DNA from 2 places in the Aquimarina penaris genome. Region 1 is predicted to be linked to the other one. Evidence: riboswitches for the same ligand, from Rfam matches in the RefSeq annotation. Region 1 holds a riboswitch; the other holds the start of a gene.
The links. Region 1 has a riboswitch for cobalamin ahead of metE (5-methyltetrahydropteroyltriglutamate--homocysteine S-methyltransferase). Riboswitches for the same ligand answer to the same signal wherever they lie in the genome.

Region 1 (15,308 bases):
GGTACAGGCCTTGTACAAATGGTCGGAGGAACATTTACGGCCATTGTCTCATTAGCAATATTAATCTACATTAATCCATGGATGACCCTATTTGTTTTAGTTCCTGTAAGCTTATTTGGTCTGGTTGCTTTAAAGGCTTTTAAGTATATTCGACCAATTTTTAGAGTTAGAGGTGAAATCAATGCCGAAGTAAAAGGTAGATTAACCGAAACCCTTGCCGGTGTTCGAGTAATTAAAGGGTTTGGAGCAGAAGAGCAAGAAAATAAGATTTTCGAGAAAGGTGTAGATCGCTTATTTCAAAATGTAAAAAAGAGCCTTACTGCCACCGCTTTAATGACTAGTTCTTCTACATTTTTATTAGCTGGGATAGCCTCTACCGGTATTATGGGTATTGGTGGGTATTATATGATGCAAGATATAGATCCTATGACCACCGGAGATTTCTTGTTTTTTACTATGGTTTTAGCTTTTATGATTGCTCCTATTGTGCAAATGAGTAATATCGGAAGCCAATTAACTGAAGCCTTAGCTGGTTTGGATCGTACCGAAGAATTGATGAATATGGATCCCGAAGAAGACTTGGCTAACAGAACGATACACCTTAATGGTGTTACGGGAGATATTGTTTTTGACAATGTTTCTTTTTCTTACGATAAAGGAAAAGAAGTACTGCATGATATCAGTTTTAAAGCTTTGTCAGGAACCGTTACTGCTTTAGTGGGAAGCTCGGGATCGGGTAAATCCACCATTGCGGGCTTGGCTGCCACCTTTCTAAATCCAGAATCGGGGCAAATTACCATTGACCAACAAGATTTGTCTAAAGTAAACCTAAGTAGTTACCGAAAAAACCTGGGCGTGGTACTACAGGATGAGTTTTTATTTGAAGGCACTATTCGCGACAATATTTTATTTCCCCGTCCTAATGCTACAGAAGAGCAAGTACAACAAGCGGTAAAAGCGGCATATGTAAATGAATTTACAGATCGTTTTGACGATGGATTAGATACACTAATTGGCGAACGCGGGGTTAAATTATCGGGTGGGCAACGACAGCGAATTGCCATTGCCAGAGCGATACTTGCCGATCCAAAAATTATCATTTTAGACGAAGCTACATCCAGCCTGGATACCGAAAGTGAAGCTTTGATCCAAAAGAGTCTTGGGGAATTGATGAAAGGAAGAACAACTTTTGTCATCGCACACCGATTAAGCACTATAAAAAAAGCCGATCAGATTCTGGTTATCGAATCAGGAAATATTGCCGAACGTGGTACTCACGAGGAACTTATTGCGGCAGAGGGTAGATATTTTGACCTATACACTTATCAGGCAAGGATTTAAGATTTGGATTTTTTGAATTTTATGGCTTTGTTAACCCGTTGCAAAACGGAATCCAGGTGTTAATTTTGGTGCTCCTTGTGGTGCAACTCTTTTTAGACCATTTTCATTAATACCGAACAAAATTACCTAGCTTTCTTATAGAATAGTATTACATTTATAAATAAAATAATAGCAATTGCTATTATAACATTGTTGTACACAATTAGAAATACTAAATCGAATGATCGAGATAGACGCTGACAAAATTGGTAAAAAATATTATTCTCAAGGAAAAGAAAGCGATATTACAAATCTACAATTGACCGATGATGGATTAACAATTTCAGTCTCTTCATGGATAAGTCCAGAAAACCTAATCGAAATTGAATATAGATTTAACGAATACAGAGGTTTTCGATATTTAGACGAAGTCGATTTGTTCGCATACTGGGGATACATAGAATTCGGAGGAGGTTATCATCTTTATGAAATAACAAATGGAGGTTGGAAATCTGGAGAAGTAAAAGAAAAAGGAGTCCTAGATTCGTCATTGGTAATAGAGGGGTTAAAGGAATATTTTATAGCAACAACCAACGGCTGTTTAACGATATTAGCTTTTAAAACACCTGAAATAAGGGAAATTGAATTTAACGAAGAATAAAAACTGTGTACAACACGATATATGAAATCAGAGCAATGTTTAGTACTAGATCGAAAGGTCACTTCCTTTTTGCAATGGCGCTAAATTTTTATAAATTGAATGAGAAATAAAAATGTGTAGATAAATCAATTGGTTCAGGTATACTTGCCTTGCTCCGATTCATATATTTGGCGTTGTATGCTATATCTGAACTTAAAGAATGGAGAAAGAAGTAATAATTAAATTAATAAATAAAGCCAACACTCTTACTCCTGAAAAACTGGAAAAAAATCTAAATCCTATTGAGGGATTTCCTGACGTTCCGGATTGGCATAAATATGAAAGTGATATATGGGCTATAGGAGAGGAAATTAGACAAATACTTTATTCTAAAAAGATATTAAGAAAGGACAAAGAAATAAACGACTTGATTATAGAATTTTGTCTTAATAAAAACTCAAAGAGAGGAAGACAATCATTTGTTCTTTTACTAGGTTATAAACACTTATCTGAATACGCTCCTAAATTGATTCAAATGATTAATGATAAATCTATAAACGGACAAATAATATATACTTTATATAAAATGCAAACAAAAGGTTATGAAAAAGAAATTGAACCTTTTACGAAAGATAAAATTACGTGGATTAGAAAGATCGCTATAAAATATGTTGAAAAATACGGGACACAACATCATATATGAAATCAGAGCAAAGTTCAGTGATAGATCGAAAAATCCTTTCTTTTTTGCAATGGCGCTGGATTTTTATAAATTAAACCTGCCTACCTGGCGGATGGCAGGCGGGGCAAGAAATAAAAATGCGCAGATAGATCGATTGGTTCAGGCTTACTTGCCTTGCTCCTATTCATATATTTGGCGTTAGCAATAATTATGAATAAATCTATAATCACATTTCTATTTTTACTTTTTTGTTATTACTCCTATTCTCAAGTTGACAAAATTACTGCCATTATACCTAATTGTGGTATAGACTCGGAATGGAAAGAATTAAAATCAAATTTAATTGAAGAATATTGGGGTGTTTATGAGAAAAAAAATTATCATAATTGGGATAATTTTTTAATCAAGAAATATAATAATTCAGAATCTTCTGTTCCAAAATTTTTAATAAGTGGGTTGAATTTAAAAGACAGCATTTTTACAACTGGAAAATGGATAAATCGAATGCTATACCCTGGAGAATCAATTTCATTTTCAATATATAATTTGAAAGATGAAGAGAAAAACAAAAATTACTTTATTTACGCAAGAGGAAATTTAATTGAAATGGAAAAAGGGGAGTTTCCATATTTTAAGAAAATTGAAAATTATGAACTTATTGTCGATTCATATTCCGACAAAATTCGTCAATCAATACAAAAAATGGATCTTTTTTCTTTTCCCTCTGGAGGTTTTGAAGGAGGTGTATTTATCCATTGGATTGGTGATTTAAATGGAGATACATTAATTGACTTGTTAGTTGGAATCTCTGAACATTATGCAGGATCAACGCTTTCAATATTTTTATCTGATAATACATCTAAAGATTTATTTAGAGAATATAAAGTTGGTGGATGCTCGTGGGACTAAAACTATCGCTAACATCATATATTAAATCAGAGCAAAGTTTAATACCAAAACGAAAGGTCATTACCTTTTTGCGGTAGAGCTAAATTTTTATACATTAAACCTGCCTACCTGGCGGATGGCAGGCGGGCAAGAAATAAAAATGCGCAGATAGATCGATTGCTTCTGGCTTGTTTGCCTTGCTCCGATTCATATATTTAGCGCAAGCAATAGTAACTCGTCCTAAATAAACGCTATATAATCCTAAACAATTATTTACAAAAATGACAGAGTAGGCATACGTTACAGCAAATTTTTCAAGTTATAAGTCTTATTTGATGAAAGAAAAACTTAAAAAACATATTAAAGAAGTAATATTTATTACGGATGATGAGTTCTCATTTGTTTTATCACATTTCTCATTTGAAAAATATAAAAAAAATGATTTTCTTATTCAACAAGGAGAACATGTAAAACATTGCTATTTTGTTATTTCTGGACTTTTAAAATTAGTTTATGATGACAAAAATGGAAAACAACACATTATATCATTTGCAATGGAGGACTGGTGGGAAAGTGATTTTTTATCATATTTTACGCAAACTAAAGCTAAAATGTCACTACAATGTATTGAAGCCACTAATGTATTTTGTCTTACACTTAAAAATTACCAAAAACTATCTACTAGCTTGCACAAAATGGAGAGTTTCTTTCTCAAGAAATCTATCTCAGGTCACATTGCTTCACAAAACAGAATATTATCTTTTCTAACCTCAAATGCAAAGGAAAGATACGAGCATCTGCTCAAAACATATCCATCATTATTTCAACGAGTTCCCAAAACTCTTTTAGCGTCTTACCTGGGTGTTTCGCGTGAGACACTTAGTCGACTTTCTTCTTAGTCTTTTTTACTTTTTTATAATTGTGATGTTTGTCACGCGGAAACAATGATATTGTTCAAATCTTTGCAACGAACATATAAATCCACAATTATGAATTGTAAAGGAAAAATTTTAGCAATCTTACTATTAACTACTATGTCGACATTGGCACAAAATAAAAATGAGAAACAAATGGAAAAACGAATAGTTAACCCTTGGAAATGGCAGAATGAAAGAAGTTATGTGCAAGCTGTTGAAGTAACAAAAACAGAGGGAACACTATATGTTTCTGGTCAGACAGCAATTGATGCTGAAGGAAAATCCAGTACAGGTGATATGAAAACCCAATTAATACAGGCTATACAAAACTTGGAAAAAGTTATAGAGGAAGCAGGATATGAATGTAAAAATATCGTAAGATTAAATGTTTATACAACTTCATCTGAAGAGCTTTTCACCTGTTTTGATGTTTTTCAAGACTGGGTGGCTAAACATAACATAAAACAAGCAAGCACTCTATTGGAAGTAAAAGGCCTTTTTGAAACATTAAAAATAGAATTAGAAGCTACTGTAGTAAAATAATAGTCCTTCGTTGGGTATTTAAAAAAAAGATAAAAGCAAAATATTTATATTTGACTTAGTACCAACCTGCCTGTCGACAGGCAGGTCCGAAACGTATAACCATACACCTGCCCTACGTTTCTTTGATGAAATGAATATAAGAGATAAACAGGTATCAATAAGGTTACGTCAAAATATGGTGTATACTACGTTCCTTTAACTTTGTAAACTATCTGCTTTAACGAACTTATAAAATAATAACGATTACGATTGAAAAATGATTGAATTTTGGGAAGAAAACTTTGCTGACAAACAAGAAATGTGGGGTTTTGAACCAGCAAAATCCGCTGTATTGACAAAAGACATTTTTGTAAATAAGTCTATAACAAATATTCTCATTCCTGGCATTGGTTATGGACGAAATGCACAAATTTTCAAGGAAAACGGAATTGATGTAACAGGAATTGAAATATCAAAAACCGCTATCGAGTTAGCAAGAAAACATTATGGAACTGATATGACCATTTATCATGGTTCTGTAACTGACATGCCTTTTGACAACAAAAAATATGACGGAATTTTTTGCTATGCCTTAATTCACTTATTGGACAATAACGAAAGAGCGAAACTAATTCAAGACTGCTACAATCAACTAACTAAAAACGGTTATTTGGTTTTTACGGCAATAACAAAAGAAGCACCAAATTACGGCAAAGGAAAACTAATTAGTAAAGACTGTTATGAATTTCATGAAGGCGCAAAAATATTTTATTATGACAAGGAAGCTGTACAAGCTGAATTTGGTAAAGTAGGGCTTTTTGAAATTATTAGTGTAAATGAAAACCAGCCTATGTTTTTAATTAAATGCAGAAAAGACTAAACAAAATTCTGCTCACAACAAGATATATGAAATCAGAGCAATTTAGTGCTAGACCAAAAGGTTATTTCCTGTTTGCAATGGTTTTAGATACCCAGTCATGCAGAGCACGAGCTTTTATAAATTAAACCTGCCTACCGGGCGGATGGCAGGCGGGCAAGAAATAAAAATGCGCAAATAAATCAATTGGTTCAGGTATACTTGCCTTGCTCCGATTCATAAATTTAACATTGGCAATAATTTTCACTGTAACAAACTTTATAGAATTTCATCTTTAAAATAAAACTTCATAAGATGAATTTTAAATGCGCGATCAAACAAATTAGCACAACGATTTTTATAATGATCGTTATAACAACTTTTAAACAAGCTCACGCGCAAAAAGAATCCTACGAAAAAATAATAGACCAATGGTTTCTATCTACCGGTGACTGGGACAAAGATCCACAAATTTATGTAAGAGAAATCGGTACAGGAGCTAAGCCAGTAATCATGCTTCATGGAGGTTGGGGTGCAGAACACAGTGGACTAACAAAGGCCATTACAGGACTTCAAAATGAATTTAGATTTATCTTTTACGAACAGAGAGGCTCGTTAAGATCACCATTTCCTGATTCGTTAATTTCATTTAATAAGCACATTAACGACTTAGAACTACTCAGAAAGGAACTAAATCTAGAAAAAATGATAATAGTCGGACATTCAATGGGAGCCGTTTTAGCTTCAGCGTATGCTTCAAAATATCCTAACCACATTAAAAAACTAGTGCTGCTCAGCCCAGCTCATTTGAAAGAGCCATTTCCAGAAGAGGACAAAGAGATTCAACATCAACAGTTCATCGCAAATAAAAAATTTCAAAATAGAATTGAAATAAGTCAAGAGCTTGAAAAACATAACCTAAATAGAGCTGATTCTCTACTAAACTCAAGAGAAAGAACAGTAAAATCTAGAATTAACTTTGGAAAATTAATGTTATACGATATATCAAAATGGTCTAAATTAGATAATGGAAAGGCTTTATATAAAGGTAAAGTTTACGGTTTAACTGCTAAGACTTATCCAAAAAACGGATGGGATTACTTTTCTAAATTCAAAAAGCATACATATGCCATAAGTATTATTATTGGAGATCATGACTGGTTGGATTTTGGAAATGGGCTCTATGGAAAATGGGTCAAAGAAGTACCAAGAATCAAAATGACTAGTATAAGAAATGCAGGACATATGCCATGGATCGATCAACCCAAAGAAATGACCAAGGCATTGAGAATGAATTTGAATTAATAAACCATTACCAACAATATATATACTTAATTGCTACGGAATTTTCCTACCAAAAATTCACTTATATTAATTATCTTTAGTACTATCAAAAAGTACTCGTATACTTTCTCTGAAGTAATCATACGCAAAACCTTAGAGAAAAAAAATAAGTGAGGAATAAGAGAAATTAAAGTAGTATGAAAACAACACCCGAGCACGATGCTCGAATGGCAAAAATGACATTTGCATCGGTATATCCTCATTATATTACAAAAGTTGAGGGTAAAGGCAGGACAAAGAAAGAACTACACCAAGTAATACAATGGTTAACGGGTTTTGACGACAAAAAACTACAAGACCTTATTGACGAAAAAGTGACTTTTAAAACGTTCTTTGTAGATGCAAAATTGAACCCAAATGCTCCTCTCATTAAAGGAGTGATTTGTGGCTATCGAATAGAAGAAATTGAAACTCCTTTAACCAAGCAAGTAAGGTATTTAGACAAGTTAGTAGACGAATTGGCAAAAGGTAAAAAGATAGAGAAAATTTTACGAGAACCGAAAATTGGTTAGAGGATAACTCGAATTTTATTCCTCAAAATTAAATAAACTACGAACAACACATTGTACAAAACATAGCTCGTATTCGACAACAAATTTAATTGATCTTGTAGAGATTATCTTTTTAATTCGACTTATTATAAAAAGCGCGTCGGATGATACGATTTGTATTGGTATTGGTTATTCTCATAAATACTGGTTTTTCGTTTAGCCAGGATACAGTAAATAATGACCCGGCAAAAAAGGATTATGAGTATTTTCTGGATTTTTTCACCTCTAGAGATACCCAGGTTCATAAAGGCGCACTAAAGTATATTGAACACCATTGGTCTGAACATTTCGAAATACTTGCTATAGAATCATTGTATTTTCTTCGAAGCCCTTCTACTTCTCTCAAACTTCTTAGTATTCTTCAAAAGAAAACTAAAAAATGGTACCCACGAGACTTTGATTTATGGTATGACTATATCTGGAATAAAGAACCTTCATATCGCCCTTCTTATTATAGATTTAAAGCCATCTTGCATAAAGCTATTGACGCTCGTTTCGATACTTATTTTTTGGATCGCGAGCATCAATCTACTATTCGATTAGATGAAGTGCGTTGGGGTGGTGTTGCTCAGGACGGTATTCCGCCATTGCGTAATCCTAAAATGATAACAGCTAATCAAGCTACGTATTTAGATGATAATGATGTCGTTTTTGGTATTTCGGTAAACGGTGATACTCGCGCCTACCCTAAACGAATTCTTGCCTGGCATGAAATGTTTACCGATCAAGTCGGAAATATACCTGTTGCTGGGGTATATTGCACCCTATGCGGAACTGTAATTTTGTACAAAACAGAAAAAGATGGCATACAATACAATTTAGGCACAAGTGGTTTTTTATATCGATCAAACAAATTAATGTATGATCAAAAAACACAATCTTTATGGAATACGCTATGGGGAAAACCAGTTATTGGCCCCCTTGTAGGAAAGGGAATTGAATTAGAATACCTTAGTGTAGTCACCACTACCTGGGGAGCATGGAAAAAACGACACCCAGAAACTACCGTTTTATCTAAAAAAACAGGGCATCATAGGGATTATAGCGAGGGTGTGGCATATCGAGATTATTTTTCGACAGATGAATTAATGTTTACCATCCCAAAAAAGGATAACAGGTTAGCCAATAAACAAGAAATCCTCTCTGTACGACTTCCTTCTGAAACCAATGAAAACATAGCAATTTCTTCCAAATTTCTAAAAAGAAATTCTGTTTATCAAGGTGCAATTGCAAATAAAAACTTTACTGTATTTACTGATAAAAGCGGTGCACATCGTGTATATTTTACCAATGATATTGAATTTGCGTCCTATAATAAAGAATCTATGGCTACTGATACCAATGGAAATATTTGGAAGTTACACGAAAGTAAGATAGAAAACACCATAACAAAGAACACACTCAAACGTCTACCTACCCATAATGCATTTTGGTTTGGTTATAAAGCTGCTTTTCCTGAAGTAAAATTGATTAAATAACGTAAGTAAAAAAACAAGTATCAAAATGACCCCTATTGCTAGAGGTCATTTTTAGTCTAAACATAATATTTAGGTTGGTTATTATAGTTAGACTGTTTGTGGCACTTGAGCTCTTAGCTGTTTTGCAGCTTGTACCATGGCAATAAGAGCTTTTTTTGTTTCCTCCCATCCACGGGTCTTTAATCCACAATCAGGATTAACCCATAATTGTTCTTCAGGGATAAATTGTTGGGCTTTATACATTAGTTTTACGATTTCCTCCTTATTTGGAATTCTAGGTGCATGAATATCATATACTCCCGGACCAATATCATTCGGATATTTAAAATCTGCAAAGGCATCTAATAATTCCATTTGCGATCTAGAACACTCAATTGTAATTACATCGGCATCCATATTGGCGATATGATCAATAATATCATTAAACTCAGAATAGCACATATGAGTATGTATCTGTGTTTGATCTTGTACAGCGCTTGCAGAGATTCTAAAAGCCTTAATTGCCCATTCTAGATATTCTTGCCATTCATTTTTTAATAATGGTAACCCTTCTCTTATTGCGGGTTCATCTATTTGAATAATTCTAATCCCCGCATGCTCAAGATCTTTGACTTCATCACGTATCGCTAATGCAATTTCGAGGCAAGTTTTAGCCCTGGGTTGGTCGTCTCTCACAAAAGACCATTGTAATATCGTTACCGGGCCGGTAAGCATTCCTTTAACTGGTTTAGAGGTTAATGATTGAGCATATGAAGACCATTTTACAGTCATTGCAGCCGGACGATCAACATTACCATAAATAATTGGTGGTTTCACACATCGCGAACCATAGCTTTGTACCCATCCGTATTTTGTAAAAGCAAAGCCCTTAAGTTTTTCTCCAAAATATTCAACCATATCATTTCGTTCAAACTCACCGTGTACTAAGACATCTAATCCTAAATCTTCCTGTATTTTAATGGTCTGCTTAATTTCTTCTCTTAAGTAACCCGTATATTCTTCAAAAGAAATCTCTCCTTTCTTAAATTTTGATCTCCAACTACGGATTGTTTTTGTTTGCGGAAAAGATCCAATAGTAGTCGTCGGAAATAAAGGTAAGTTCAAAGAAGCTTTTTGTTTTTCTTTTCTTGCAGCAAAATTAGAGTTTCTATTAGCATCTTGATCTGTTACATTTTTTACACGTTCATTAACCAAAGCACTATGAATCAAACCCGAAGTTTGTCTACTATAAATACATGCAGTATTATTATCTAATTTAATTAAGATACTTTCGTCTTCTGGAGAAAAAGTAAGTTGCTTTAGCATAGTCACTTCCTTTAGTTTCTGTTTTGCAAAAGACAACCATTGTTTTACTTCGGGCACTAAACTATCGCTATCTGGCTCTAAATCAAGATCACAAGGTGAGTGTAATAGCGAACAAGAAGGGGCAATTAGAATATTTTCTTCTCCTCTACTCCTTACAGCCTCAAAAATTACTTCTAACGATTTTCTGAAGTCATTTTTCCAAACATTTCTTCCATCAACAATCCCTAATGATAGCTGAACTGTATCTGGGAGTTCTCTTAAAACAGCATCAAACTGTTTTAAATTCCTTACCAAATCAATATGTAAAATATCAAAGGTTAATGAATTTGATATAAGGTCAAGGTTTTGTATGACACCTTCAAAATAGGTAGCAATCATAAACTTAACTTCGGGAAACCTGGTCTTTAGCTTTTTATATACAAGTTGATATGCTAATTTCACTTCTTCGTCAATATCCAGTGCTAAAAAAGGTTCATCGAATTGTATACATGTTACACCAAGGTCATATAACTTTTCTAGAACCTCAATATAGACAGCCAATATATTATGTATTAGTTCTATTCTTTTAAAACCTGATTCTTTTTCTTTTCCTAATAATAAATACGATACGGGGCCAATCAAAACCGGTTTGGTGATAACACCTAACTGTTTAGCCTCATAAAACTCATCAATAACTTTAGTGGATGATACTTTAAATTCTTGATCCTTATAAAATTCGGGAACTATATAATGGTAATTAGTATCAAACCACTTTGTCATTTCCATGGCAGTGATATCTAAATCATCTTTTTGATACCCTCTGGCCATCGCAAAATATAAGTCTAAGGAAGAAACTTTTTTAGAAACCAAATCATTAAATCGTTTGGGTATTGCCCCTACCAACATAGACATATCCAACACCTGATCATAAAATGAAAAATCATTTGACGGAATCAAATCGATACCTTCATTTTTTTGCAACAACCAATTTTCTTGTCGAATGTTCTTTCCGACCTGTAACAGGTTTTTCTGTGTAGTTTTTCCAGACCAATACTGTTCTGAAGCCTTTTTAAGTTCTCTTTTACTACCAATACGCGGGTAGCCCAGATTGTGTGTAAGCATAGTTTTACAATTTTAAAAATTAATACTAATTCTTAAAATCCTTTATATAAACTCAATATGCTTTTCGATGTAAAACAAAAATTAAAATAATGCCATAAGAAGATATTTCATTTTAAAACTATTTTTTAAAATGAAATTAGGCACCAACTTAACTCCAGCTTCAAACCGCGAAAGCATAGTCAATTCAATATTAGGCAGGTCTCCTGGCTTATAACATTTTTATCTTCCTTCCCATTTTAAAGCAATAAAACAGTGGATTTATGTTGATAAAAACTATATGGTTACTTACAGTTGCGCGACAGCTCATGATTTACACACGATTCCCTATTAATTCACAATGAAGCAAAACCTATATTGGTTGATGAAAAATTTTATGTAAAGAACTTTATTTCTTATAAAAATACTTCAAATAATCTAATACATCTATGAAAACCATGACAAAAACTATATTATTGAATATTTACCTCATAGATAAAACAATCCCTATTAATTCTTTAACCGAACGACTTTAATTAAATGATTTCGAAAAAGCTTTCAGTAATTTCTGAAATCAGAGGTTCACTTAATTTAAAACCAATCTTAACTTCAGATTTAATAATTTTAAAGTGATAAAATCAAAACTATGGAAAATAATATAAGAGGAGGTGATGCGCCTATTGCTTGTGACCTAAAAGCTGGCAAAAACTATGCTTGGTGCAGTTGCGGACATAGTAGTGACCAACCATTTTGCAACGGGAATCATAAAAAAGAAGGAGGAACAAATCCTATGATATTTAGTGTAGAAGAAGCTAGAGAAGCGTACTTATGTACTTGCAAACAAACAGGTAACCCTCCGTACTGCGACGGGTCTCATAAAAATTAAATAAAAAAATCCTGTTCTATGAGTAAAACAGGATTTTTCGTCTAATTTTTGTTTTTAGCGTATTACACGTGTAATGCTCTATTCTCTGTAGCAGCAAGTGCTGCTTCCTTTATTGCTTCAGTAAAGGTTGGGTGCGCGTGAGACATACGCGAAATATCTTCTGCAGAAGCTCTAAACTCCATCGCTGTAACAGCTTCGGCAATTAGATCTGCACATCGAGCTCCAATCATATGCACTCCAAGTACCTCATCAGTAGCTTCATCTGCAAGTATTTTTACAAAACCATCTAAATCTGCGCTAGCTCTTGATCTACCCAATGCTCTAAACGGAAATTGTCCTGATTTATACTTTATACCTGCCTCTTTCAATTCTTCTTCTGTTTTACCAACGGCAGCAACTTCTGGCCATGTATACACAACACCAGGGATCAAATTATAATCAATATGCGGTTTTTGTCCGGCTAACGTTTCTGCTACAAACACACCTTCTTCCTCGGCTTTGTGAGCTAACATCGCTCCTTGTATTACATCACCAATAGCGTAGATATTAGTTGCACTGGTTTGCAAATGATCATTTACCTCAACTTGCCCTCTATCATTAAGTTTAACTCCAGCGGCTTCGGCATTTAATCCATCGGTATACGGTCTACGGCCAACAGACACCAAGCAATAATCTCCTTTAAACTCTACCGGATTCCCCTTTTTATCATCTGCCGTTATAGTCACTTCTTTTGCTGTAATTTTTACATTGGTAACCTTATGCGAAGTATAAAATTTAACTCCTTGCTTTTTCATTACTTTTTGAAGTTCTCTGGATAGGGCTTTATCCATTCCCGGGATAATTCTATCCATAAATTCTACCACAGAAACATCAGCTCCTAAACGACGATATACTTGTCCCAATTCAAGACCAATAACTCCTCCACCAATAATAACCATATGTTTTGGCACCTCTTTTAACTTCAATGCCTCGGTAGAAGTAATTACTCTCTTTTTATCCAGCTTGATAAAAGGCAAGGTAGATGGCTTAGAACCTGTAGCAATAATTATATTTTTTGCTTCAATGGTTTCTACTTTACCGTCTGCCTTAGCAATATTAATATGAGTAGCATCCTTAAAAGAACCTAAGCCTTCAAAAACGTCTATATTATTTTTTTTCATCAAAAAATCAACACCTCCTGTAGTCTGATCTACAACTGCTTGCTTTCGAGCAATCATTTTTTCGAGATTGATTTTTACATCACCAGGTATTTCTATACCATGATCTGCAAAATGCTTTGTAGCATGCTCATAGTGATGAGAAGAATCTAATAATGCTTTGCTAGGAATACACCCTACATTAAGACAGGTTCCACCAAGTGTAGAATATTTTTCGATTATTGCGGTTTTCATACCTAGTTGTGCGCATCGAATAGCGGCCACATATCCACCAGGCCCAGAGCCAATCACGGCTACATCATATGTACTCATAATAGATTATTATGTTGTCGTATTATACTTTCAATAAATAGTAAAAAGATCCCGCTCTAAAGCGGGATTAGTTCAATAAACTATTTTGAACATATGCCAAACACAATTCTTCAAAATAGAATTTCACTAAGAAAAGCAAATGTACAAATGTTTTACTTCTTACCGAAGTACTGATCTTGTCATTTTTTCAATACAAAGCAATATTAGCTTGACTGAAAAGTTATACATTTAATTAATGTGTGAATAAGAAAATGCTTTACTAAAAAAATGAAATCACACATTAATATTAAAAAACAAAAATCTTTGCTACTTTGCAGTTTGATATTTTGTTCCTTTTTATCATAACATAAAGACCATCCATCACTAATATGCGTTATTTATTTTCTCTTTTTTTACTTCTGGTTATTATTCTATGGAGCTCATGCCGTAAAGATTTTGAATCCGGCCCTAGTACAGGAAATCTTCAATTTTCTACGGATACTTTGTTTCTAGATACTGTATTTACAAATATAGGTTCTAGTACTTATAGCTTTAAAGTGTATAATCGAACTGGTGATGATTTTACCATCCCTTCTATTATATTAGAACGAGGAGAAAATTCGAATTACAGGCTTAATGTCGATGGGATTCCCGGAAAATCTTTCGAGAACATACAGGTTCTCGCAAAGGATAGTATTTTTGTTTTTGTAGAAACGACTACTGATATCTCAAATCAGACTACAGATACCGAGTTTTTATATACCGATCGTATATTGTTTGACCAAGGAGGCAATCAACAAGACGTTGATTTGGTTACTTTGGTAAAAGATGCGGTATTTATTAAACCTAATAGAGATTGTATGGTGATCAATGGTGAAGAAGTATGTACTATAGAGGGTGTTACGGTTGGAGATGCTACAATATCTGCTCATGTTTTATCAGACGAAGAATTGATTTTTACCAACGAAAAACCCTATGTTATTTATGGTTATGCGGTGATCCCAAATGATAAAACTCTTACTATAGAAGCCGGAGCAAGAGTACATTTTCATGCAAATTCTGGTATAATTGCTGCCGATAATGCAACTTTACTCGTAAATGGTGATATTAGCACGGATCCTGAACGTATGGAAAACGAAGTTATTTTTGAAGGAGACCGCCTCGAACCTATTTTTAGTGATGTCCCCGGACAATGGGGAACCATATGGTTTACCCCAGGAAGTACAGGTCATATCATCAATCATGCTACCATAAAAAATGCTACAGTAGGTGTTTTTATGAATTCAAATAATGGGGGGGCTACTCCAGCACTTAGCATCACCAATACAAAGATTTTTAATAGTTCTAATGTAGGACTTTTGGCTCGTGCTGCCAATGTAGAGGGTGAAAACCTG
Region 2 (15,308 bases), 270 kb from region 1:
CTACCAGATTAAGATATTGTTGCGTTTCTTCATCCTGGCTCTCAAGATCAATCTTGCTTAATAACTTAAACATCTTACTGGTCATGACCATAGAGGTCACATCGTTCATATTCTCATATTTATCAAAATAACTTTGTGCATTTGACACATATGGTAAAACAGCCAGTATTAAAACTATCGTTAACTTTTTCATAATTTACATTTTAGAGTGTACTAAAAAAGTACATATCAATTTTTACTTTATAAACTTGTTTTTAGTGTTTTCAAACTCTTTCAGGTACACTAACTCCTGTTTGCCCTCGTTCATATATTGAGAAACCAAATTGAGGATTTTTTTGGTTTCCTGTAATGCTATTTCCGGATCTTCAAAAGTATCAATAGACTTAGGTGGTGCAGTTCTTGTTAAAAACATCCCCGCAATCAAAGCTACAGATGCCGCAATACCAACCCAAGTATACGTAACCGTTCTGCTGGTATTTAACTTTAAATCCCTGGTAGCCGTTATGGTGCTTTCTTCAGAAAAGTACTGAAACATATCTTTGTATCTCTCTAGATGCGACGGCACAGTTTCTCTGGTAAAATAAACCTTTAATTCTTTTTCTTCAGAAATGGTCGTTTCGCCTTCGAAATACTTTTCAAGTAATTTTTCTATGTTAGACAACTCCATAATTATGCTTTTTTATTAATTCTTCTCTAATTTTTTTTCTTCCTCTTGATAATGCCACTCTAACCGCTGTTTCATTAATCTTTAACATCTTTGCAATCTCTGCATTGTCATATTGCTCTATATCTCTAAGCTGGATAATCATTCGTTGTTGTTCTGGCAGGTCATTCATTATCTTACCCACCCAATCCAGGCTATCCTTTGCTTCTACTTCTCGCTGTAATGAAGGTCGCTCGTCTTTATAATTACTATGAACTATCTTAAGATTTGCTGTTTCTTTTGCCTTTAGCTTATCAAAACAATAATTCTTAGTCATTGTCATTGCAAAAGCTTCTACATTTTTATACTCAGCCATTTTACTTTTATTCTTCCATAGCTTAAGCAGTACTTCTTGTGTAGCATCTTCGGCTTCTTCATTACTCACTAGTAAACGCTTGGCTAATCTAAAAAGTTTATCCTTAAATCCATTAGTAAGCGTTATAAATGCTCTTTCTTTCATTTTTGATTGGTTGTTTATAAAACTTTGTCAGCTTTATACTAGGGAGACGACTACCTATGTAATTTGTTACAATCTTTTTTAAAATTATAATAAATAGTTACATTTAGAGCCTTATAACAAAAAAAGACACTATGAAATATTTGAAGCATTTTATGCTATTGCTTCTATTGGGAAGCCTGTTTGTTGGATGTTTTGATGACAATGATGATGTTCCTCAGGTTACTGGTACAACTGAAATAAATGATTTTATTTATAAAGGAATGAGAACCTGGTATCTATACAAAAGCGATGTTTCTGATCTTCAGGACAATCGTTTTTCTTCTGATCAGGCATATACAGACTATCTACGATCATTTCCTTCTCCTGAAGCTATTTTTGAAGCCCTAAAGGCCAATATAGATGAATTTAGTTTTTTGGTAGATGACTATGTCGCTTTAGAACAAGCTTTTGATGGGATTTCGAGAAATAACGGTATGGAGTTCGGATTAGTACGCTATCCTGATGATCCCACCAATGTATTTGGATATGTGCGATATGTGCTACCAGGAACCGATGCTGAAGCTAAGGGTGTGCAACGAGGTGATATTTTTAACACCGTTGATGGTACGCAAATAACAGATAGTAACTTTAGAACTCTTATAGACCCGGATACATACACCATTGGCCTTGCTACATTTGATGGTACTAATGTTACTGCAACCGGAACATCTGTAACACTAAACAAAGTGCAGTATACCGAAAATCCAATTTTTATTAATAAAACTATAGATGTAGGTGGTAACCCTGTTGGATATCTTATGTACAATGCCTTTACAGCTGATTTTGACACACAACTAAATGCAGCATTTGCAAAACTTAAATCAGACAATGTTACCGAGTTAATATTAGATTTACGATATAATGGAGGTGGTGATGTAGAAACAGCTAAAGACTTGTCGAGTATGATTACCGGGCAATTTAATGAAAGTGTATTTACTACAGAAGAATGGAATGATGAGTTTCAGCAAGAATTTATAGAGAATGATCCTGGTAGGCTTATTAATCTATTCGATAATCAAATCAGAGGTGGTGCAGCAATTAATAGCTTAAACTTAACAAGATTATATATTCTAACTACCAGGGGTTCTGCTTCTGCCAGCGAATTGGTGATTAATGGTTTAGATCCATACATTAATGTTATACAAGTTGGCGATACGACCAGAGGAAAATTTCAAGCATCGATTACTGTGTATGATTCGGATAATTTTCGACGACAGGGTGCCAATACAGGGCATACCTATGCTATGCAACCTTTAGTTCTTAAATCTATAAATTCTGCCGGTTTCACAGATTACTTTGATGGTTTTGCACCCGAAGTGGCTTTAGAAGAAGACCTTACAAATTTAGGAATATTAGGAGATGAAAACGAACCTTTACTAAAGGCCGCTTTGGATAACATTGCAGGTGCCGTTAGAGGTAAACAAAAATCTAATGTGTTACATTTAGAAGCAGTAGGAAACAGTAATATTCTTAATCGAGATTATGAGATTATGTATCATCAACAATAATAACCACAATATATAGCTCGAAATCTAGAAAAATCAATCTAATAAAAAACTCCTAAACGAAACGTTTAGGAGTTTTTTATATATACAGATATATTTGAATTAAAAATCTAAATTGAAACCGATTCTTGCATTTCTTCCCTTGGTACTAAATCCAAAAATCTCCTGATAATCTTCATTAGTAATGTTATTCAAGGCTGCATAAACACTAAAGTTTTTTAACACTTTATGGCTAATGTAAAAATCTAATACTCCATAATCATCTAAAGTAACCTGAGCCGGTTCAAAAGTAACCGGATCGGCATTAGCAAAATCATTATCTGCTCGTTCGGTATTAAATTGATAGCTTAAAGAAGTATATGTTTTTTCTCCTAATTGATATCCTACATTAACATTAATCATATGCTCAGGAATTCGGATATTATCCTCCAATTTTTCAATATTGGTATAGGTGTAATTACCATTAAAAGATAATTTATCATCCAAAACTGTTGCCGATAACTCTACCTCTATCCCATCTACCTCTATATCATTAGATGAATTTAAATTTACAAATGTATTAGGATCAAATGTGATAAAATTTTCTGAGTTTCTATTAAAATAAACAACACTTACTGTGGCTTTCTTTTCATGTGACAATTCAACACCGGCTTCTATAGTGGTACTTTCTTCTGGTTCCAAATCTGGATTCCCCGAAAAAAACGCGGTATCAAATAATTGAAACAACGATGGCGTAATATACGCTGTGCTATACGATGCCAATCCTTTAATATAATTATCACCAAATGTATATGTATACGAAGGGTTTACGTTATAAACCATTTGATTTCCGTAGGCACTATGTATGTTTAATCTAGCTCCGGCATTAACATTTAAACCAAAATCTGATGTATATACCACATTAACATAAGGATCGATAATATCAAATTCTGCATCTTTATCACTAATAGTCTCCTCTAGATCGGTACTCCCAAATGGAATACTTAATAGATTGAAATCACTATATGAACCGTTTGCTCCTATAACTGTATAAAATGTGTTATCAAAAGTATACTTATTGTAGGCATCAAATGTAAATACGTCACCCTGATATTGTGAAGGAAAACTAGACCCGGTAAGATCTCTTTCTAAAGAAGCATAACTATTAGTTACCGTAAAACTACCGTTTGGATATTTTACTTCCCAAAAAGATCCTGCTCTTAACTGCTGACTAATAATTCTATTATCACCATCTATTCCTGCTCCGGCATCAAAATCACTCTTATATTCATCTAAATTTCCGAAAAAATGAAATTTAAAATTATTATTCCATTTGTATCCAAGTTTCGCATATGCATTATACTTCGAAAATGGGTCACTTTCTGCTCCCTCAGCTTCTGCAGCCGATAATCCATCTGTAAATTGATTTCCAAAACTTGCTAAGTAACTTACTTTGCCTAAAGTCCCATTAATAGAAGCTAAATTCACAAAATCGTTAATATCATAATCCTGATCTTCTTGAGATTGATTGGTTCCTATACTAGACTGAAAATTTGCAGATATCTTATCTTTACTTTCAGACTTTGTGGTAATATTAATCACTGCAGCAGCGGCTCCAGATCCATATAAGGTACTTGATGCCCCTTTAAGAATTTCAATTTCTTGTATCTGGTTCACCGACAATAGTCGCAAATCAAAATCCCCTGCAGACGTTGAAGGGTCACTAACCGTTACCCCATCTACTCTAATCACTACCTGGCGATTTCGTCCTCCACGCACATAAACACCAAGGTTTTGTCCTGCTGCACTGCCATTTCCGTTAATAAATACTCCGGCAGTTCTAGTAAGCACAGTAGCCACAGATTGTCCTTGGCTGCGTTCTAATTCTTCGGGAGTAATCTTAGTGATTACCTTACCGATTTGTTCTCGTTTTAAACCAAATTTAGACGATGAAATAAACACCTCTTCTAATTCGTTTACATTCTCTTCTGATTTGACTTCTTGTCCAATGACATAAGAGGATCCCAGCATTAAAAATGCGACCCCAAAAAACACTTTTTTGTTCATTACTTAAATACTTAATTGTTCTAATAATCGGAAAAAAGTATGTAGTTACCCCATACCCAAACCTTTATCCCGAAAGTTTGACTTATATTGAATTATGGCAGGTCTCCTGGCTCGCGTCTTGTTGTTTACCTTCCCGCCCGAACTGAATTTATTTCAGTACAAGCAGTGGTTTCAAAAGAAATAACAACAAGCATCCCGATTAAACGGAACACAGCATACAGTTGCGGGAACAGCTCAGGAATACTGATTTACGATATTTAGAGTTTAGAGTTACGATTAATAAATAAAAAAATCGCAATTCGTACGTCTTTCTTCGTACTTCATTTCACCTGATTCCCTTTTAATCTTTTATCCTTATGAAAAGGATATCAGAACCAAAATTCTGCGCGAATGTATTATATTTTAAGGAATTTGATATTACTTTAACAAATAAATAATGTATTCGATTAACTTTACCCTCTTAAAAAACCAAAATTGATGTTGTATTACATTACAGGAGGAGAACGCTCTGGTAAAAGCAGCTATGCTCAAAACCTTGCGCTACAACTCTCTAACAATCCATTTTATCTCGCTACATCACGCATATGGGATGATAACCATCGTAAACGTATAGACAGGCATATTGCAGATCGCGATCAAAGATGGACTTCTATAGAAGAAGAAAAAGAGCTTTCTAAAGTGATTCAAAATCAAAGTGTGGTGGTCATTGACTGCGTTACTTTATGGTTAACAAATTTCTTTGTGGACACAAAAAATGATATCGAATTATCGTTATCCCAGGCAAAAGAAGAATTTGATAAACTTTTAACTATAGATGCTACGCTTATTATCATCTCTAATGAAATAGGAATGGGAGTTCATGCTGCCACAGAAGTAGGTCGAAAATTTACAGAATTACAAGGTTGGATGAATCAGCATATAGCCAAGCATGCAGATAAAGCCATATTAATGGTATCTGGTATTCCTGTAGAAATTAAAAATTAAAATAACTAACACCCACACATGGATTTTAATATCGAATATTCTTCAAACAAGAACTTAGAAGAAGCCCTTCAAGCCAAAATTAATAATAAAACAAAACCTATTGGTGCTCTGGGAACTCTTGAAGATATTGCATTGCAAATAGGGATGATCCAAAATACAGATCAACCCCATCTAACCAACCCTACTATTATTGTATTTGCTGGTGATCATGGTATTGCAAAAAAAGGTGAAGTAAACCCATATCCTCAAGAAGTTACTGCGCAAATGGTCTATAATTTTCTTAATAAAGGGGCAGCCATTAATGTGTTTTGTAAACAACATAATATTGATCTGAAAATCGTAGATGCAGGAGTTAATCATAATTTTAATGGGGTATCTGGGTTAATTGATGCTAAAGTTGGTTTTGGCACCAAAAATTATCAAGAAAGATCGGCCATGAACGTAGAGCAATGTAACGAAGCCATAAAAAAAGGAGCTGATATTGTTACTGAAACGTATACCAATGGCTGTAATATTATAGGCTTTGGCGAAATGGGAATTGGTAATACTTCGTCTGCGTCAATATTAATGTCGTTTTACACAAGAACACCTATTGAAGATTGTGTTGGTTCTGGTACCGGGCTTGATACCGAAGCCATTAAAGTGAAACAGAAAATCCTTTCTGATGCATATAGTAAATACACTCCTTCTACCGATATAGATATGTTAATGTATTATGGTGGTTTTGAGATCGCAATGATTGTAGGAGCAATTTTTAGAGCTGCAGAGCTTAAAATGACCATCATTATAGACGGTTTTATAGTAACAGCTGCATTACTAGCGGCTCATTACATATACCCCGAAGTTCTGCATTATTGTGTATTTGCACATACCTCTGAAGAACAAGGGCATCAAAAAATGCTTCAGTTTCTTAATAAAAAACCACTTATCAACCTTGGTATGAGATTAGGTGAAGGTACGGGCGCTGCTGTAGCATATCCTATTATCGAATCTGCAGTTGCTTTCTTAAATAATATGGCTAGTTTTGAAAGTGCAGGAGTTTCTGGTAATGAATAATCCACTTAATCTTAATTAAATTAGAAGTAACTAATGAAAAAGGAGATCCATATATTCTTCACCGCTTTAATGTTTTTTACTCGAATCCCATGCCCTAAATGGGTGGATCATGATCCGGAATATTTAAAGCTTAGCTCAAAATATTTTCCATTAGTTGGGATCATTGTTGGTGGTATTGGGGCACTCGTTTTTTATGGATCATCTTTTATGTTTTCAATAGAAATCTCATTACTACTATCGATGTTTGCTACCATTTATACTACGGGAGCATTTCATGAAGATGGTTTTGCAGATGTGTGCGATGGTTTTGGCGGTGGCTGGACCAAAGATAAAATTCTTTTGATCATGAAAGACTCACGTCTAGGAACTTATGGTACCGTAGGTCTACTCCTGATCTTGTCTATAAAATTTGCAGCATTACGAGAAACCGAAGTCTATTATATTCCTTTAGTAATTATCTCCGGACATAGTCTTAGTCGATTCATCGCTACCACGCTGATCTTTACACATCCTTATGTACGAGATACAGAAGATAGTAAAGCAAAACCCGCAGCAAAAAGTATGAGCCTGCAAATGGTTGTGATTAGTGGTCTATTCGGAATTGCACCTTTGTTCTTTTTTAAAAATCCTTGGGTATTTCTCGTACTAGTTCCCATCTATATCTCAAAAATGTTTTTGGGCGCTAAATTTAAAAAATGGATCGGTGGCCAAACTGGAGATTGTGCTGGTGCGGTACAACAACTTAGCGAAGTAGTATTTTATCTTACCTTTATAGCGCTATGGAAATATATCTGGTAAGACATACAACTCCCAATATCGAAAAAGGTATTTGCTATGGCCAAAGTGATCTGGGGATTACAGATTCTTTTCCTTCTGAAGTCGAGAAAATCCATAAACAGATTCCTATCGAAGAGATTTCTAGAGTATATAGCAGTCCTTTACAACGGTGCAAACTATTGGCGACAACCTTCAAAAAAGAAATAACATTCGATAATCGCTTAAAAGAATTGAACTTTGGAGATTGGGAGTTACAACCTTGGGATGCAATTCATAGCAATGTGCTAGATCCATGGATGAAAGATTTTGTCAATGTTCAAGTGCCCAATGGTGAATCCTATGTAATGCTTCAGCAGCGAATATTAAATTTCTACAATTCTTTGAAACTTGTACCCGAAGAGAAGATTGTTGTAGTTACTCATGCAGGCCCCATGCGAGCATTACTTTCTAACATTCGACAAATAGACCTTAAAGATTCTTTTACAATTAAAATAGCCTACGGAGAGGTAATCGTTATTTAATACTTCCCTCAAATAGCTCCTGCAACATCTAAATCAATGCTATCTTCAAAAAATTATAATTAGACGATTTTTCTTTACCTAGAGCATCTATTTCCAGTTTTTTATTAAAAAGGGGAGCATTGACAACCAATGTATGATACTCGCCATTTTCGCCACAAGCATCAACTCCCAAATCTTCTAGGTCTTTGATTAACTCTTTATCTACCATTCTTCCTAAAAAATCAGGTCCCAACGTGTGATTACATGAGACAATAATGGCTTCGATCCCATAATCAATCATATCGATCACCAATTGTTTTCTGGGTTGTTGCCATATGGGTAAAATAGCCTGCAAGCCAGCAGCGTCAGAAACTTTTTCTTCCCAAGCTTTGTGGGATTCGATATCAATATCACCAAATACAGAAGCATTTAAGGTATAGGCTTCTGTTAATGATGTTAAGTTTTGAATATACAATCGTTCATAATCATTCCAGGTGCTTTCAAAAAAATGGATAGGTAACTCCAAAGCATTGGCTTGCGCTTCTAGTATTTCTTTTGGAATCCCGTGCGATCGAGAACGATCACCATATTCATTTAATACATTAAGCAAAACAACAGGAGTTAACCCTTGCGTTTCGGCAATATGAAGCGCATAACAACTATCTTTTCCGCCGCTCCAAGAACACAAAAAGGATGTATTATTCATAAGATAAAATTGTAGAGCTCCTATTCTTTCTTCTCATTAAGCCATTTTAAAACACAAATTAACGCTAAATTTTGTCGTAAATCTTGAAAAAATATCTAAGTTTAATCGCTGATTGTTAATTTAAAATTACTTCAGGTTCGTTAGTATCCTGATCTATCATTATATAAAAACGATATTTTCATGCGTAGCATTCTAATTATTTTTTCATTCGTTCTTATTAGTAGTTCTTGCAAAAAAAGATCTAAGGATACAGACCAGCTTACCGTAATGTACCTGGCTCCCCAGCATATTGAATATGCCAAAGGATTTACCATTGAGAATCATAACACGTATAAAGAAATCAAAGTTACCTCTCCTTGGCCAGATGCAAAACAAGAATTGACATATATCCTACATCCTAAAGGAACAGAAAAACCCTTTAAATCCAATACCGCAGTATTTATTGAAGTTCCCGTAGAAAGAGTAGTAGTTACTTCTACCACAGATGTACCTATGTTAGAGTACATGAATTTGGAACAGAAATTAGTCGGATTTCCGCATACAGATTATATATCTTCAGAAAAGACTCGAACACTTATTGATAGTGGTGATATTAAAGAACTGGGTAAAGAATACAATCTAAATACAGAAGTGGTTCTGGAGCTTTCTCCTGATTTGATTATTGGATTTTCTGCTACTGGAGACACCAAAGCATACGATCTTATACAAAAAACCGGAATCCCAGTAGTGATGAATGGCTCATGGATGGAAGAACACCCATTAGGTAGAGCAGAATGGATAAAATTTGTAGCAGCATTTTTTGGTACAGAAACTAAAGCTGAAGATGTTTTTCAAAATATAAAGAAAGCGTATAACGAAGCAACCTCTCTCGCCTCTGGCGCAATGAATTCTCCAACAGTATTGTCTGGCAATATGTTTAAAGATGTATGGCATGTTCCAGGAGGGAATAGCTTTATTGCAAAATTTTTGAAAGATGCCAACACCACCTATCTATGGAAAAACAATAAAGAAACGGGGAGTTTAGCATTAAGTCTTGAAAGCGTATTAGAAAAAGCTCAAAAGGCCGATTTATGGATAGGATCCGGAAATTCTACATCACTTTCTGCATTAAAAGAAAAGAATCATCAATACGTCTTATTTGATGCATTTAAAAATAAAACCGTATATTCTTCGACATTAAAGATGGGTATTAAAGGAGGATTGATTTATTATGAATTAGGTCCAATGCGTCCGGATCTTATTCTTAAAGACATTATCCAAATTGCACACCCCGAATTATTAACCAATTACGAACCTTATTTTTTCGAAAAACTTAATTAATTGACCCCAAATAAATCATACAAGAAGGTTTTTATAGGTATTGCTGTGCTTTTGCTGATTTGTTTTATCGCAAATATCAGCTTAGGTTCTGTCTTTATTCCGTGGCTAGACACTCTAAGCAGCCTGGTTGGCGGTGCTGTAGAAAAAGAATCCTGGAGACACATTATCATAGATTATAGGTTACCCAAGGCACTTACAGCGATTATTGTAGGAAGCGGACTAGGGATTTCGGGATTATTAATGCAAACCCTATTTAGAAACCCATTAGCAGGACCTTTTGTACTAGGGATTAGCTCTGGAGCAAGTCTTGGTGTTGCACTATTAATATTAGGAAGCACTTTTGCCGGAGCCTCAATATCTGGTTTTTTAGTTTCAAAATGGGGATTGGTGATCGCCGCAAGTCTAGGAAGTATTATTGTTTTATTGGCTGTTATGATTGTCTCGATTAAAGTACGGGATACTATGGCAATTCTGATCATAGGACTTATGTTTGGTAGTATAACAGCAGCTATTGTAAGTGTACTTTCTTACTTCGCTCCTGCAGATCAATTGCAACAATACATCTTTTGGGGCTTCGGAAGCCTTGGAAATCTATCATGGTATGATGTACTTATCTTTTTTTGTATTTCAGTTCTAGGAATGATTTTAGCTATCGCTTCGATCAAACCATTAAACACCTTACTTCTGGGAGAAAATTATGCCCGTAGTCTTGGCCTTAATATCAAAATGAGCCGTTTTCTTATTATCATAGCTACAGGGCTTCTGGCAGGTAGTATTACTGCTTTTGCAGGACCAATCGCCTTTATTGGGTTAGCAGTACCGCATCTTACCCGACAATTGTTTCATACCTCAGACCATAAAACATTAATCCCGGCCGTTGTATTAATCGGTAGTATTATCATGTTGGTATGTGATAGCATAGCCCAATTACCTTCTAGCGAGTATACTTTGCCCATTAATGCCATTACTTCATTAATAGGTGCACCAGTTGTTATCTGGTTATTGGTTCGTAAACGAAAAATGCTCTTTTAACTATATATACTTATCCAACAATTATACCTCTTTTTTATTAAAAAAGTTTTAATGTATTTGCATCGGTATTTCAATATTAAAAATCGTTCCTCTTCTCAAACGAGAATCAATATACATAGATCCTGATAATTTTTGTATGCGATTCTCAATGTTTGTGAGACCCAGACCGAGAGACCCATTAGAGCTATCAAACCCTTTGCCATTATCCTCAAAATTAATAAGAATACTATTTCCCACAAGATTTATTTGAATTTCAACTTTACTGGCACTAGCATGTTTTATTGTATTTGTTATGAGTTCCTGAAAAACAGAGAATAACTCATTATGAAATAAAGGGTCAATTCCGTTAATTTTATTTTCTTGATAAGTTGAAATATTTATAGTCAATTCACTCGCGTTTCCAATATTTTCCATATACTCATTTAGCAATTGTGTAAAATTGCTATGGATAAATTTTTCAGGAATAAGATCATGAGAGAGTATTCTAACTTGTTCATAGGTATCATCAAGTTGTTCATAGATTAGTTCTAAATTTTCTGAGTTTTCTTTAACAGAACTAAATTGAAGTTTTATGGCAGCCAAATTCCCTCCTATTCTATCATGAAGCTCCTGAGCAATTCGTTTTCTTTCTTTATGCTGAGTATTAATAGATGTTTTTATTAACTTTAATTCTTGACTTCTTATTAAAGCTTCTATTTTTTGTTCCCCTATTTCTTTTTGTTTTTTATTGAGTAAATTTTGACTTTTCAACTTTTGGTAATATATAAAGAGTAAGCCTATTAAGGGTATCAAAATTATGATAAAGGCATATGAAATTATTTCTTTTTGTGACTGTTCTCTTTTTATTTCTAGGACCTTAAGCTCTTGGTTTTTTTTTAAAACTGCTATTTCTTTTTCTTTCTTTAGTGTTTCATACTGCACTTCTAGTTTAGTAATCTCTTTATCCTTTTGCAGCTTATTAATAGAATCTTTTATTTTATTCTTTTTCTCTGTATAGCCCAGCGCTTCTTTAAATCTTTTTTCTTCTATGGCAATCTCTTTTAGCCATTGATATACAAATAATTGCTGCTTAAGATATCCTGATTTTTGCGATATAGTTAATACATCATTATATACTTTTTTAGCTTTTTTAAGTTCATTTTTAGCTCGATAAACTACGCTTATATTAAGTAAGTCATTAAGAACAATTAAGGGATAATCATATTCCCTGGCAATAAGTAGAGATCTATTAAAATAGATGAGAGCCTCATCGTCTTTATAAAGATCCAGATATGCCACTCCAATATTCATTAATGCGATTGCACTACTTCTTTGATCATTGACAGTAGTATAATAATCCAATGCTTTTTGGTGATAAAAAAGAGCTAGTGTATAATTTTCTAAGCTCCCATAACAAAGAGCATAAGTTTCATATCTATTTGGATTTTCTTTGTCTTCAAGATTCAATTCTAAAAGTTCTAAAGCCTTAGGGGTATCTCCCATAATTCTATAAGCATTTGCCAAGCTTATAGTATGCTTATCCATAATCTTAAGGTCTCCACATTTTTGTGCCGCATCGATTCCTTTTAAAGCCCATTTTTTACTGTCTTTAAGTAAGTTTTTATCTCGGGAAGCATTTGAAAGAAATAAATAAAAAGAAGACAAAGATTTTAGGGATAATGAATCCTGCTTGTTTCCTATTAACTGAACAGCATTTTTTGCATAAAACAAGGCAGAATCGGTAGCGTATTTATTATAATGATAGGATACTAAGACCTTATGGGCAGCAATCCTATTACTTTCATTTTTTGTTCTTCTTAGTACATCATGACCTATTATAAAAGCCTTTTTTCGATCCTCACTTTCTTTGTCTATATAATTTAAGGCTTGTTCGAGCAACTCGCGATCCTTATCAATGGCGTTTGATTGAGTATCTATTTCCTTTTGAGCATTGATAACGCAGCTTGTAATTAAGATAATGAATAAGATAAAAGGTTTTAAAAATATTGGCATGCGATACAGGATAAATGTTTATTAAGAAATTATAGTAATCTTAATAAGATAATTAATTGGTATTTAATTTATCAAGTATAATAAAAATATAATAAAGCGTCTGTCCTCAATTGGAATTTAATTATAGATTTAATCTTACCTTTAAAGAAAAGAAATACCCATGAATACACCAGAATATCTTGAGGGAATACAAAAACAATTTAGATACTATAAATCCTTGGGTGAAAAGACCATGAATCAACTCTCTGATGAACATTTGTTTTGGCAATATAATCAGGATAGTAATAGCATTGCCATGATTACAAAACACCTTTGGGGAAATATGAAATCTCGTTGGACCGACTTTTTAACCACAGATGGTGAAAAAGAATGGCGAGAACGTGATGCAGAATTTGAAAATGATATAAAAACAAAAGATGAGCTTATGTCGAAATGGAACGATGGATGGCAATGCTTATTTGAAGCTTTAGGAAGCGTTAATGAAACCAATATTAACCAACCTGTGTATATTAGAAATATCGAGCATTCGATTACCGAAGCCATTAATAGGCAGTTGGCACACTACTCCTATCATATAGGGCAGATCGTTTTTATCGGTAAAATGATTAAAAGTGAGCAATGGCAGAGTTTATCAATTCCAAAAGGGGAATCGGCTTCCTATAACAAAGAACGATTTTCTACACCAAAGCATAAAGCACATTACACAGATAAACTTATGAACGACGACCCCAAATCATAATTCGTAATTCGTAATTCTCAATTCGTAAATACTGAAGATAGTCAATAACTCCTGCAGCTTTGTTAATAACTATGGTTTTTTGAATACTGTAATCCTTATAGATTACAATTATATTTGCGTAAAACTGTACAAAAATAGTCACACACTTATGAAATGAGCCGATATGGTTCTGGTAATGTTTAACTCCAGTATATTGAGGCGAATTTCATCTGACAACTAATAAACAATAAAGAAAAACAGATGAAATTTATAGTATCCAGTTCATACTTATTAAAGCAATTACAAGTATTAGGAGGGGTAATTAACAACAGCAACACCTTGCCTATTTTAGATAACTTTCTATTCGAATTAGATAACAACTCATTAACCGTTTCTGCATCAGATCTAGAGACTACAATGTCTGCAAAATTAGAAGTAGAATCCTCTGACCAAGGAACAATAGCAGTACCGGCTAAATTATTATTAGAAACATTAAAAACTTTTCCAGAGCAACCTTTAACTTTTGTTTCGGGAGATAACAATACGGTAGAAATTAGTTCTAATCATGGTAAGTATGCCTTGGCATATGCAGATGGAGAAGAGTTTCCGAAAGCTGTAGAACTAGAAGATCCAAGTGCTACAACATTATTAGGTGACATCTTGGCTACAGCAGTTAGTAAAACTATTTTTGCTACCGGTAATGATGATCTAAGACCTGTAATGAGCGGAGTCTTTTTTCAGTTCTCTACAGAAGGGCTTACCTTTGTAGCAACAGATGCGCATAAGTTAGTAAAATATACTCGCGAAGATATAAAAGCATCACAGGCCGCAGAATTTATAATGCCAAAGAAACCTCTTAATTTACTTAAAGGTATTTTGGCGGGAAGTGATAGCGAAGTATTGATTGAGTATAATGAATCTAACGCTAAATTTTCTTTCGACGAAACGCAATTGATTTGTAGATTAATCGATGGGAAATACCCAAATTATGAAGCGGTTATCCCTAAAGAGAACCCCAATAAATTAAGTATAACACGTACTCAATTTTTAAATTCTGTACGAAGAGTATCTATTTTCTCTAATAAAACTACACACCAGATTCGTCTAAAAATTGCAGGTGCAGAGCTAAATGTATCTGCAGAGGATATCGATTATTCTAATAAAGCAGAAGAACGATTAACCTGTGATTACCAGGGAGATGATATGCAGATCGGGTTTAATTCACGTTTTTTAAGCGAAATGCTTAATAATCTCAATGCAGATGACGTGCAGTTAGAAATGTCCTTACCAAACAGAGCAGGAATCCTTACTCCTGTTGATGGATTAGACGAGGGAGAACATGTTACTATGCTCGTCATGCCAGTGATGTTGAATAACTAAAAATATATTTTCATAAAAAAAATATCCAGTTTCATCTTTTGAGACTGGAATTTTTTTGCTTTGCCACAAAATAAAGAACACTAAATTTTA

Region 2: linked by a shared signal. The riboswitch ahead of ABW637_RS09210 (TonB-dependent receptor plug domain-containing protein) and the one ahead of metE (5-methyltetrahydropteroyltriglutamate--homocysteine S-methyltransferase) in region 1 are both predicted to bind cobalamin.

The regions. Positions count from the first base shown of each region.
Region 1 covers NZ_JBFMKQ010000001.1:1,938,204-1,953,511, reverse strand. Annotated here, with positions in the region: gene ABW637_RS08150 (ABC transporter ATP-binding protein) at 1-1,341, shown strand, start outside; gene ABW637_RS08145 (hypothetical protein) at 1,562-1,981, shown strand; gene ABW637_RS08140 (hypothetical protein) at 2,181-2,663, shown strand; gene ABW637_RS08135 (hypothetical protein) at 2,853-3,551, shown strand; gene ABW637_RS08130 (Crp/Fnr family transcriptional regulator) at 3,866-4,429, shown strand; gene ABW637_RS08125 (RidA family protein) at 4,601-4,990, shown strand; gene ABW637_RS08120 (class I SAM-dependent methyltransferase) at 5,247-5,849, shown strand; gene ABW637_RS08115 (alpha/beta fold hydrolase) at 6,141-7,130, shown strand; gene ABW637_RS08110 (DUF2200 domain-containing protein) at 7,307-7,681, shown strand; gene ABW637_RS08105 (DUF3179 domain-containing protein) at 7,825-9,198, shown strand; gene metE (5-methyltetrahydropteroyltriglutamate--homocysteine S-methyltransferase) at 9,286-11,604, opposite strand; cobalamin riboswitch at 11,780-11,972, opposite strand; gene ABW637_RS08095 (CDGSH iron-sulfur domain-containing protein) at 12,227-12,466, shown strand; gene lpdA (dihydrolipoyl dehydrogenase) at 12,529-13,935, opposite strand; gene ABW637_RS08085 (hypothetical protein) at 14,304-15,308, shown strand, end outside.
Region 2 covers NZ_JBFMKQ010000001.1:2,212,507-2,227,814, reverse strand. Annotated here, with positions in the region: gene ABW637_RS09230 (GFO_1090 family protein) at 1-193, opposite strand, end outside; gene ABW637_RS09225 (PG0215 family putative anti-sigma factor) at 236-667, opposite strand; gene ABW637_RS09220 (GFO_1088 family ECF-type sigma factor) at 654-1,163, opposite strand; gene ABW637_RS09215 (GFO_1087 family putative carboxy terminal peptidase) at 1,295-2,710, shown strand; gene ABW637_RS09210 (TonB-dependent receptor plug domain-containing protein) at 2,810-4,753, opposite strand; cobalamin riboswitch at 4,833-5,147, opposite strand; gene ABW637_RS09205 (bifunctional adenosylcobinamide kinase/adenosylcobinamide-phosphate guanylyltransferase) at 5,231-5,737, shown strand; gene cobT (nicotinate-nucleotide--dimethylbenzimidazole phosphoribosyltransferase) at 5,756-6,793, shown strand; gene ABW637_RS09195 (adenosylcobinamide-GDP ribazoletransferase) at 6,827-7,591, shown strand; gene cobC (alpha-ribazole phosphatase) at 7,573-8,091, shown strand; gene ABW637_RS09185 (Dph6-related ATP pyrophosphatase) at 8,120-8,776, opposite strand; gene ABW637_RS09180 (ABC transporter substrate-binding protein) at 8,957-10,096, shown strand; gene ABW637_RS09175 (FecCD family ABC transporter permease) at 10,097-11,128, shown strand; gene ABW637_RS09170 (tetratricopeptide repeat-containing sensor histidine kinase) at 11,177-13,120, opposite strand; gene ABW637_RS09165 (DUF1572 family protein) at 13,281-13,859, shown strand; gene dnaN (DNA polymerase III subunit beta) at 14,100-15,218, shown strand.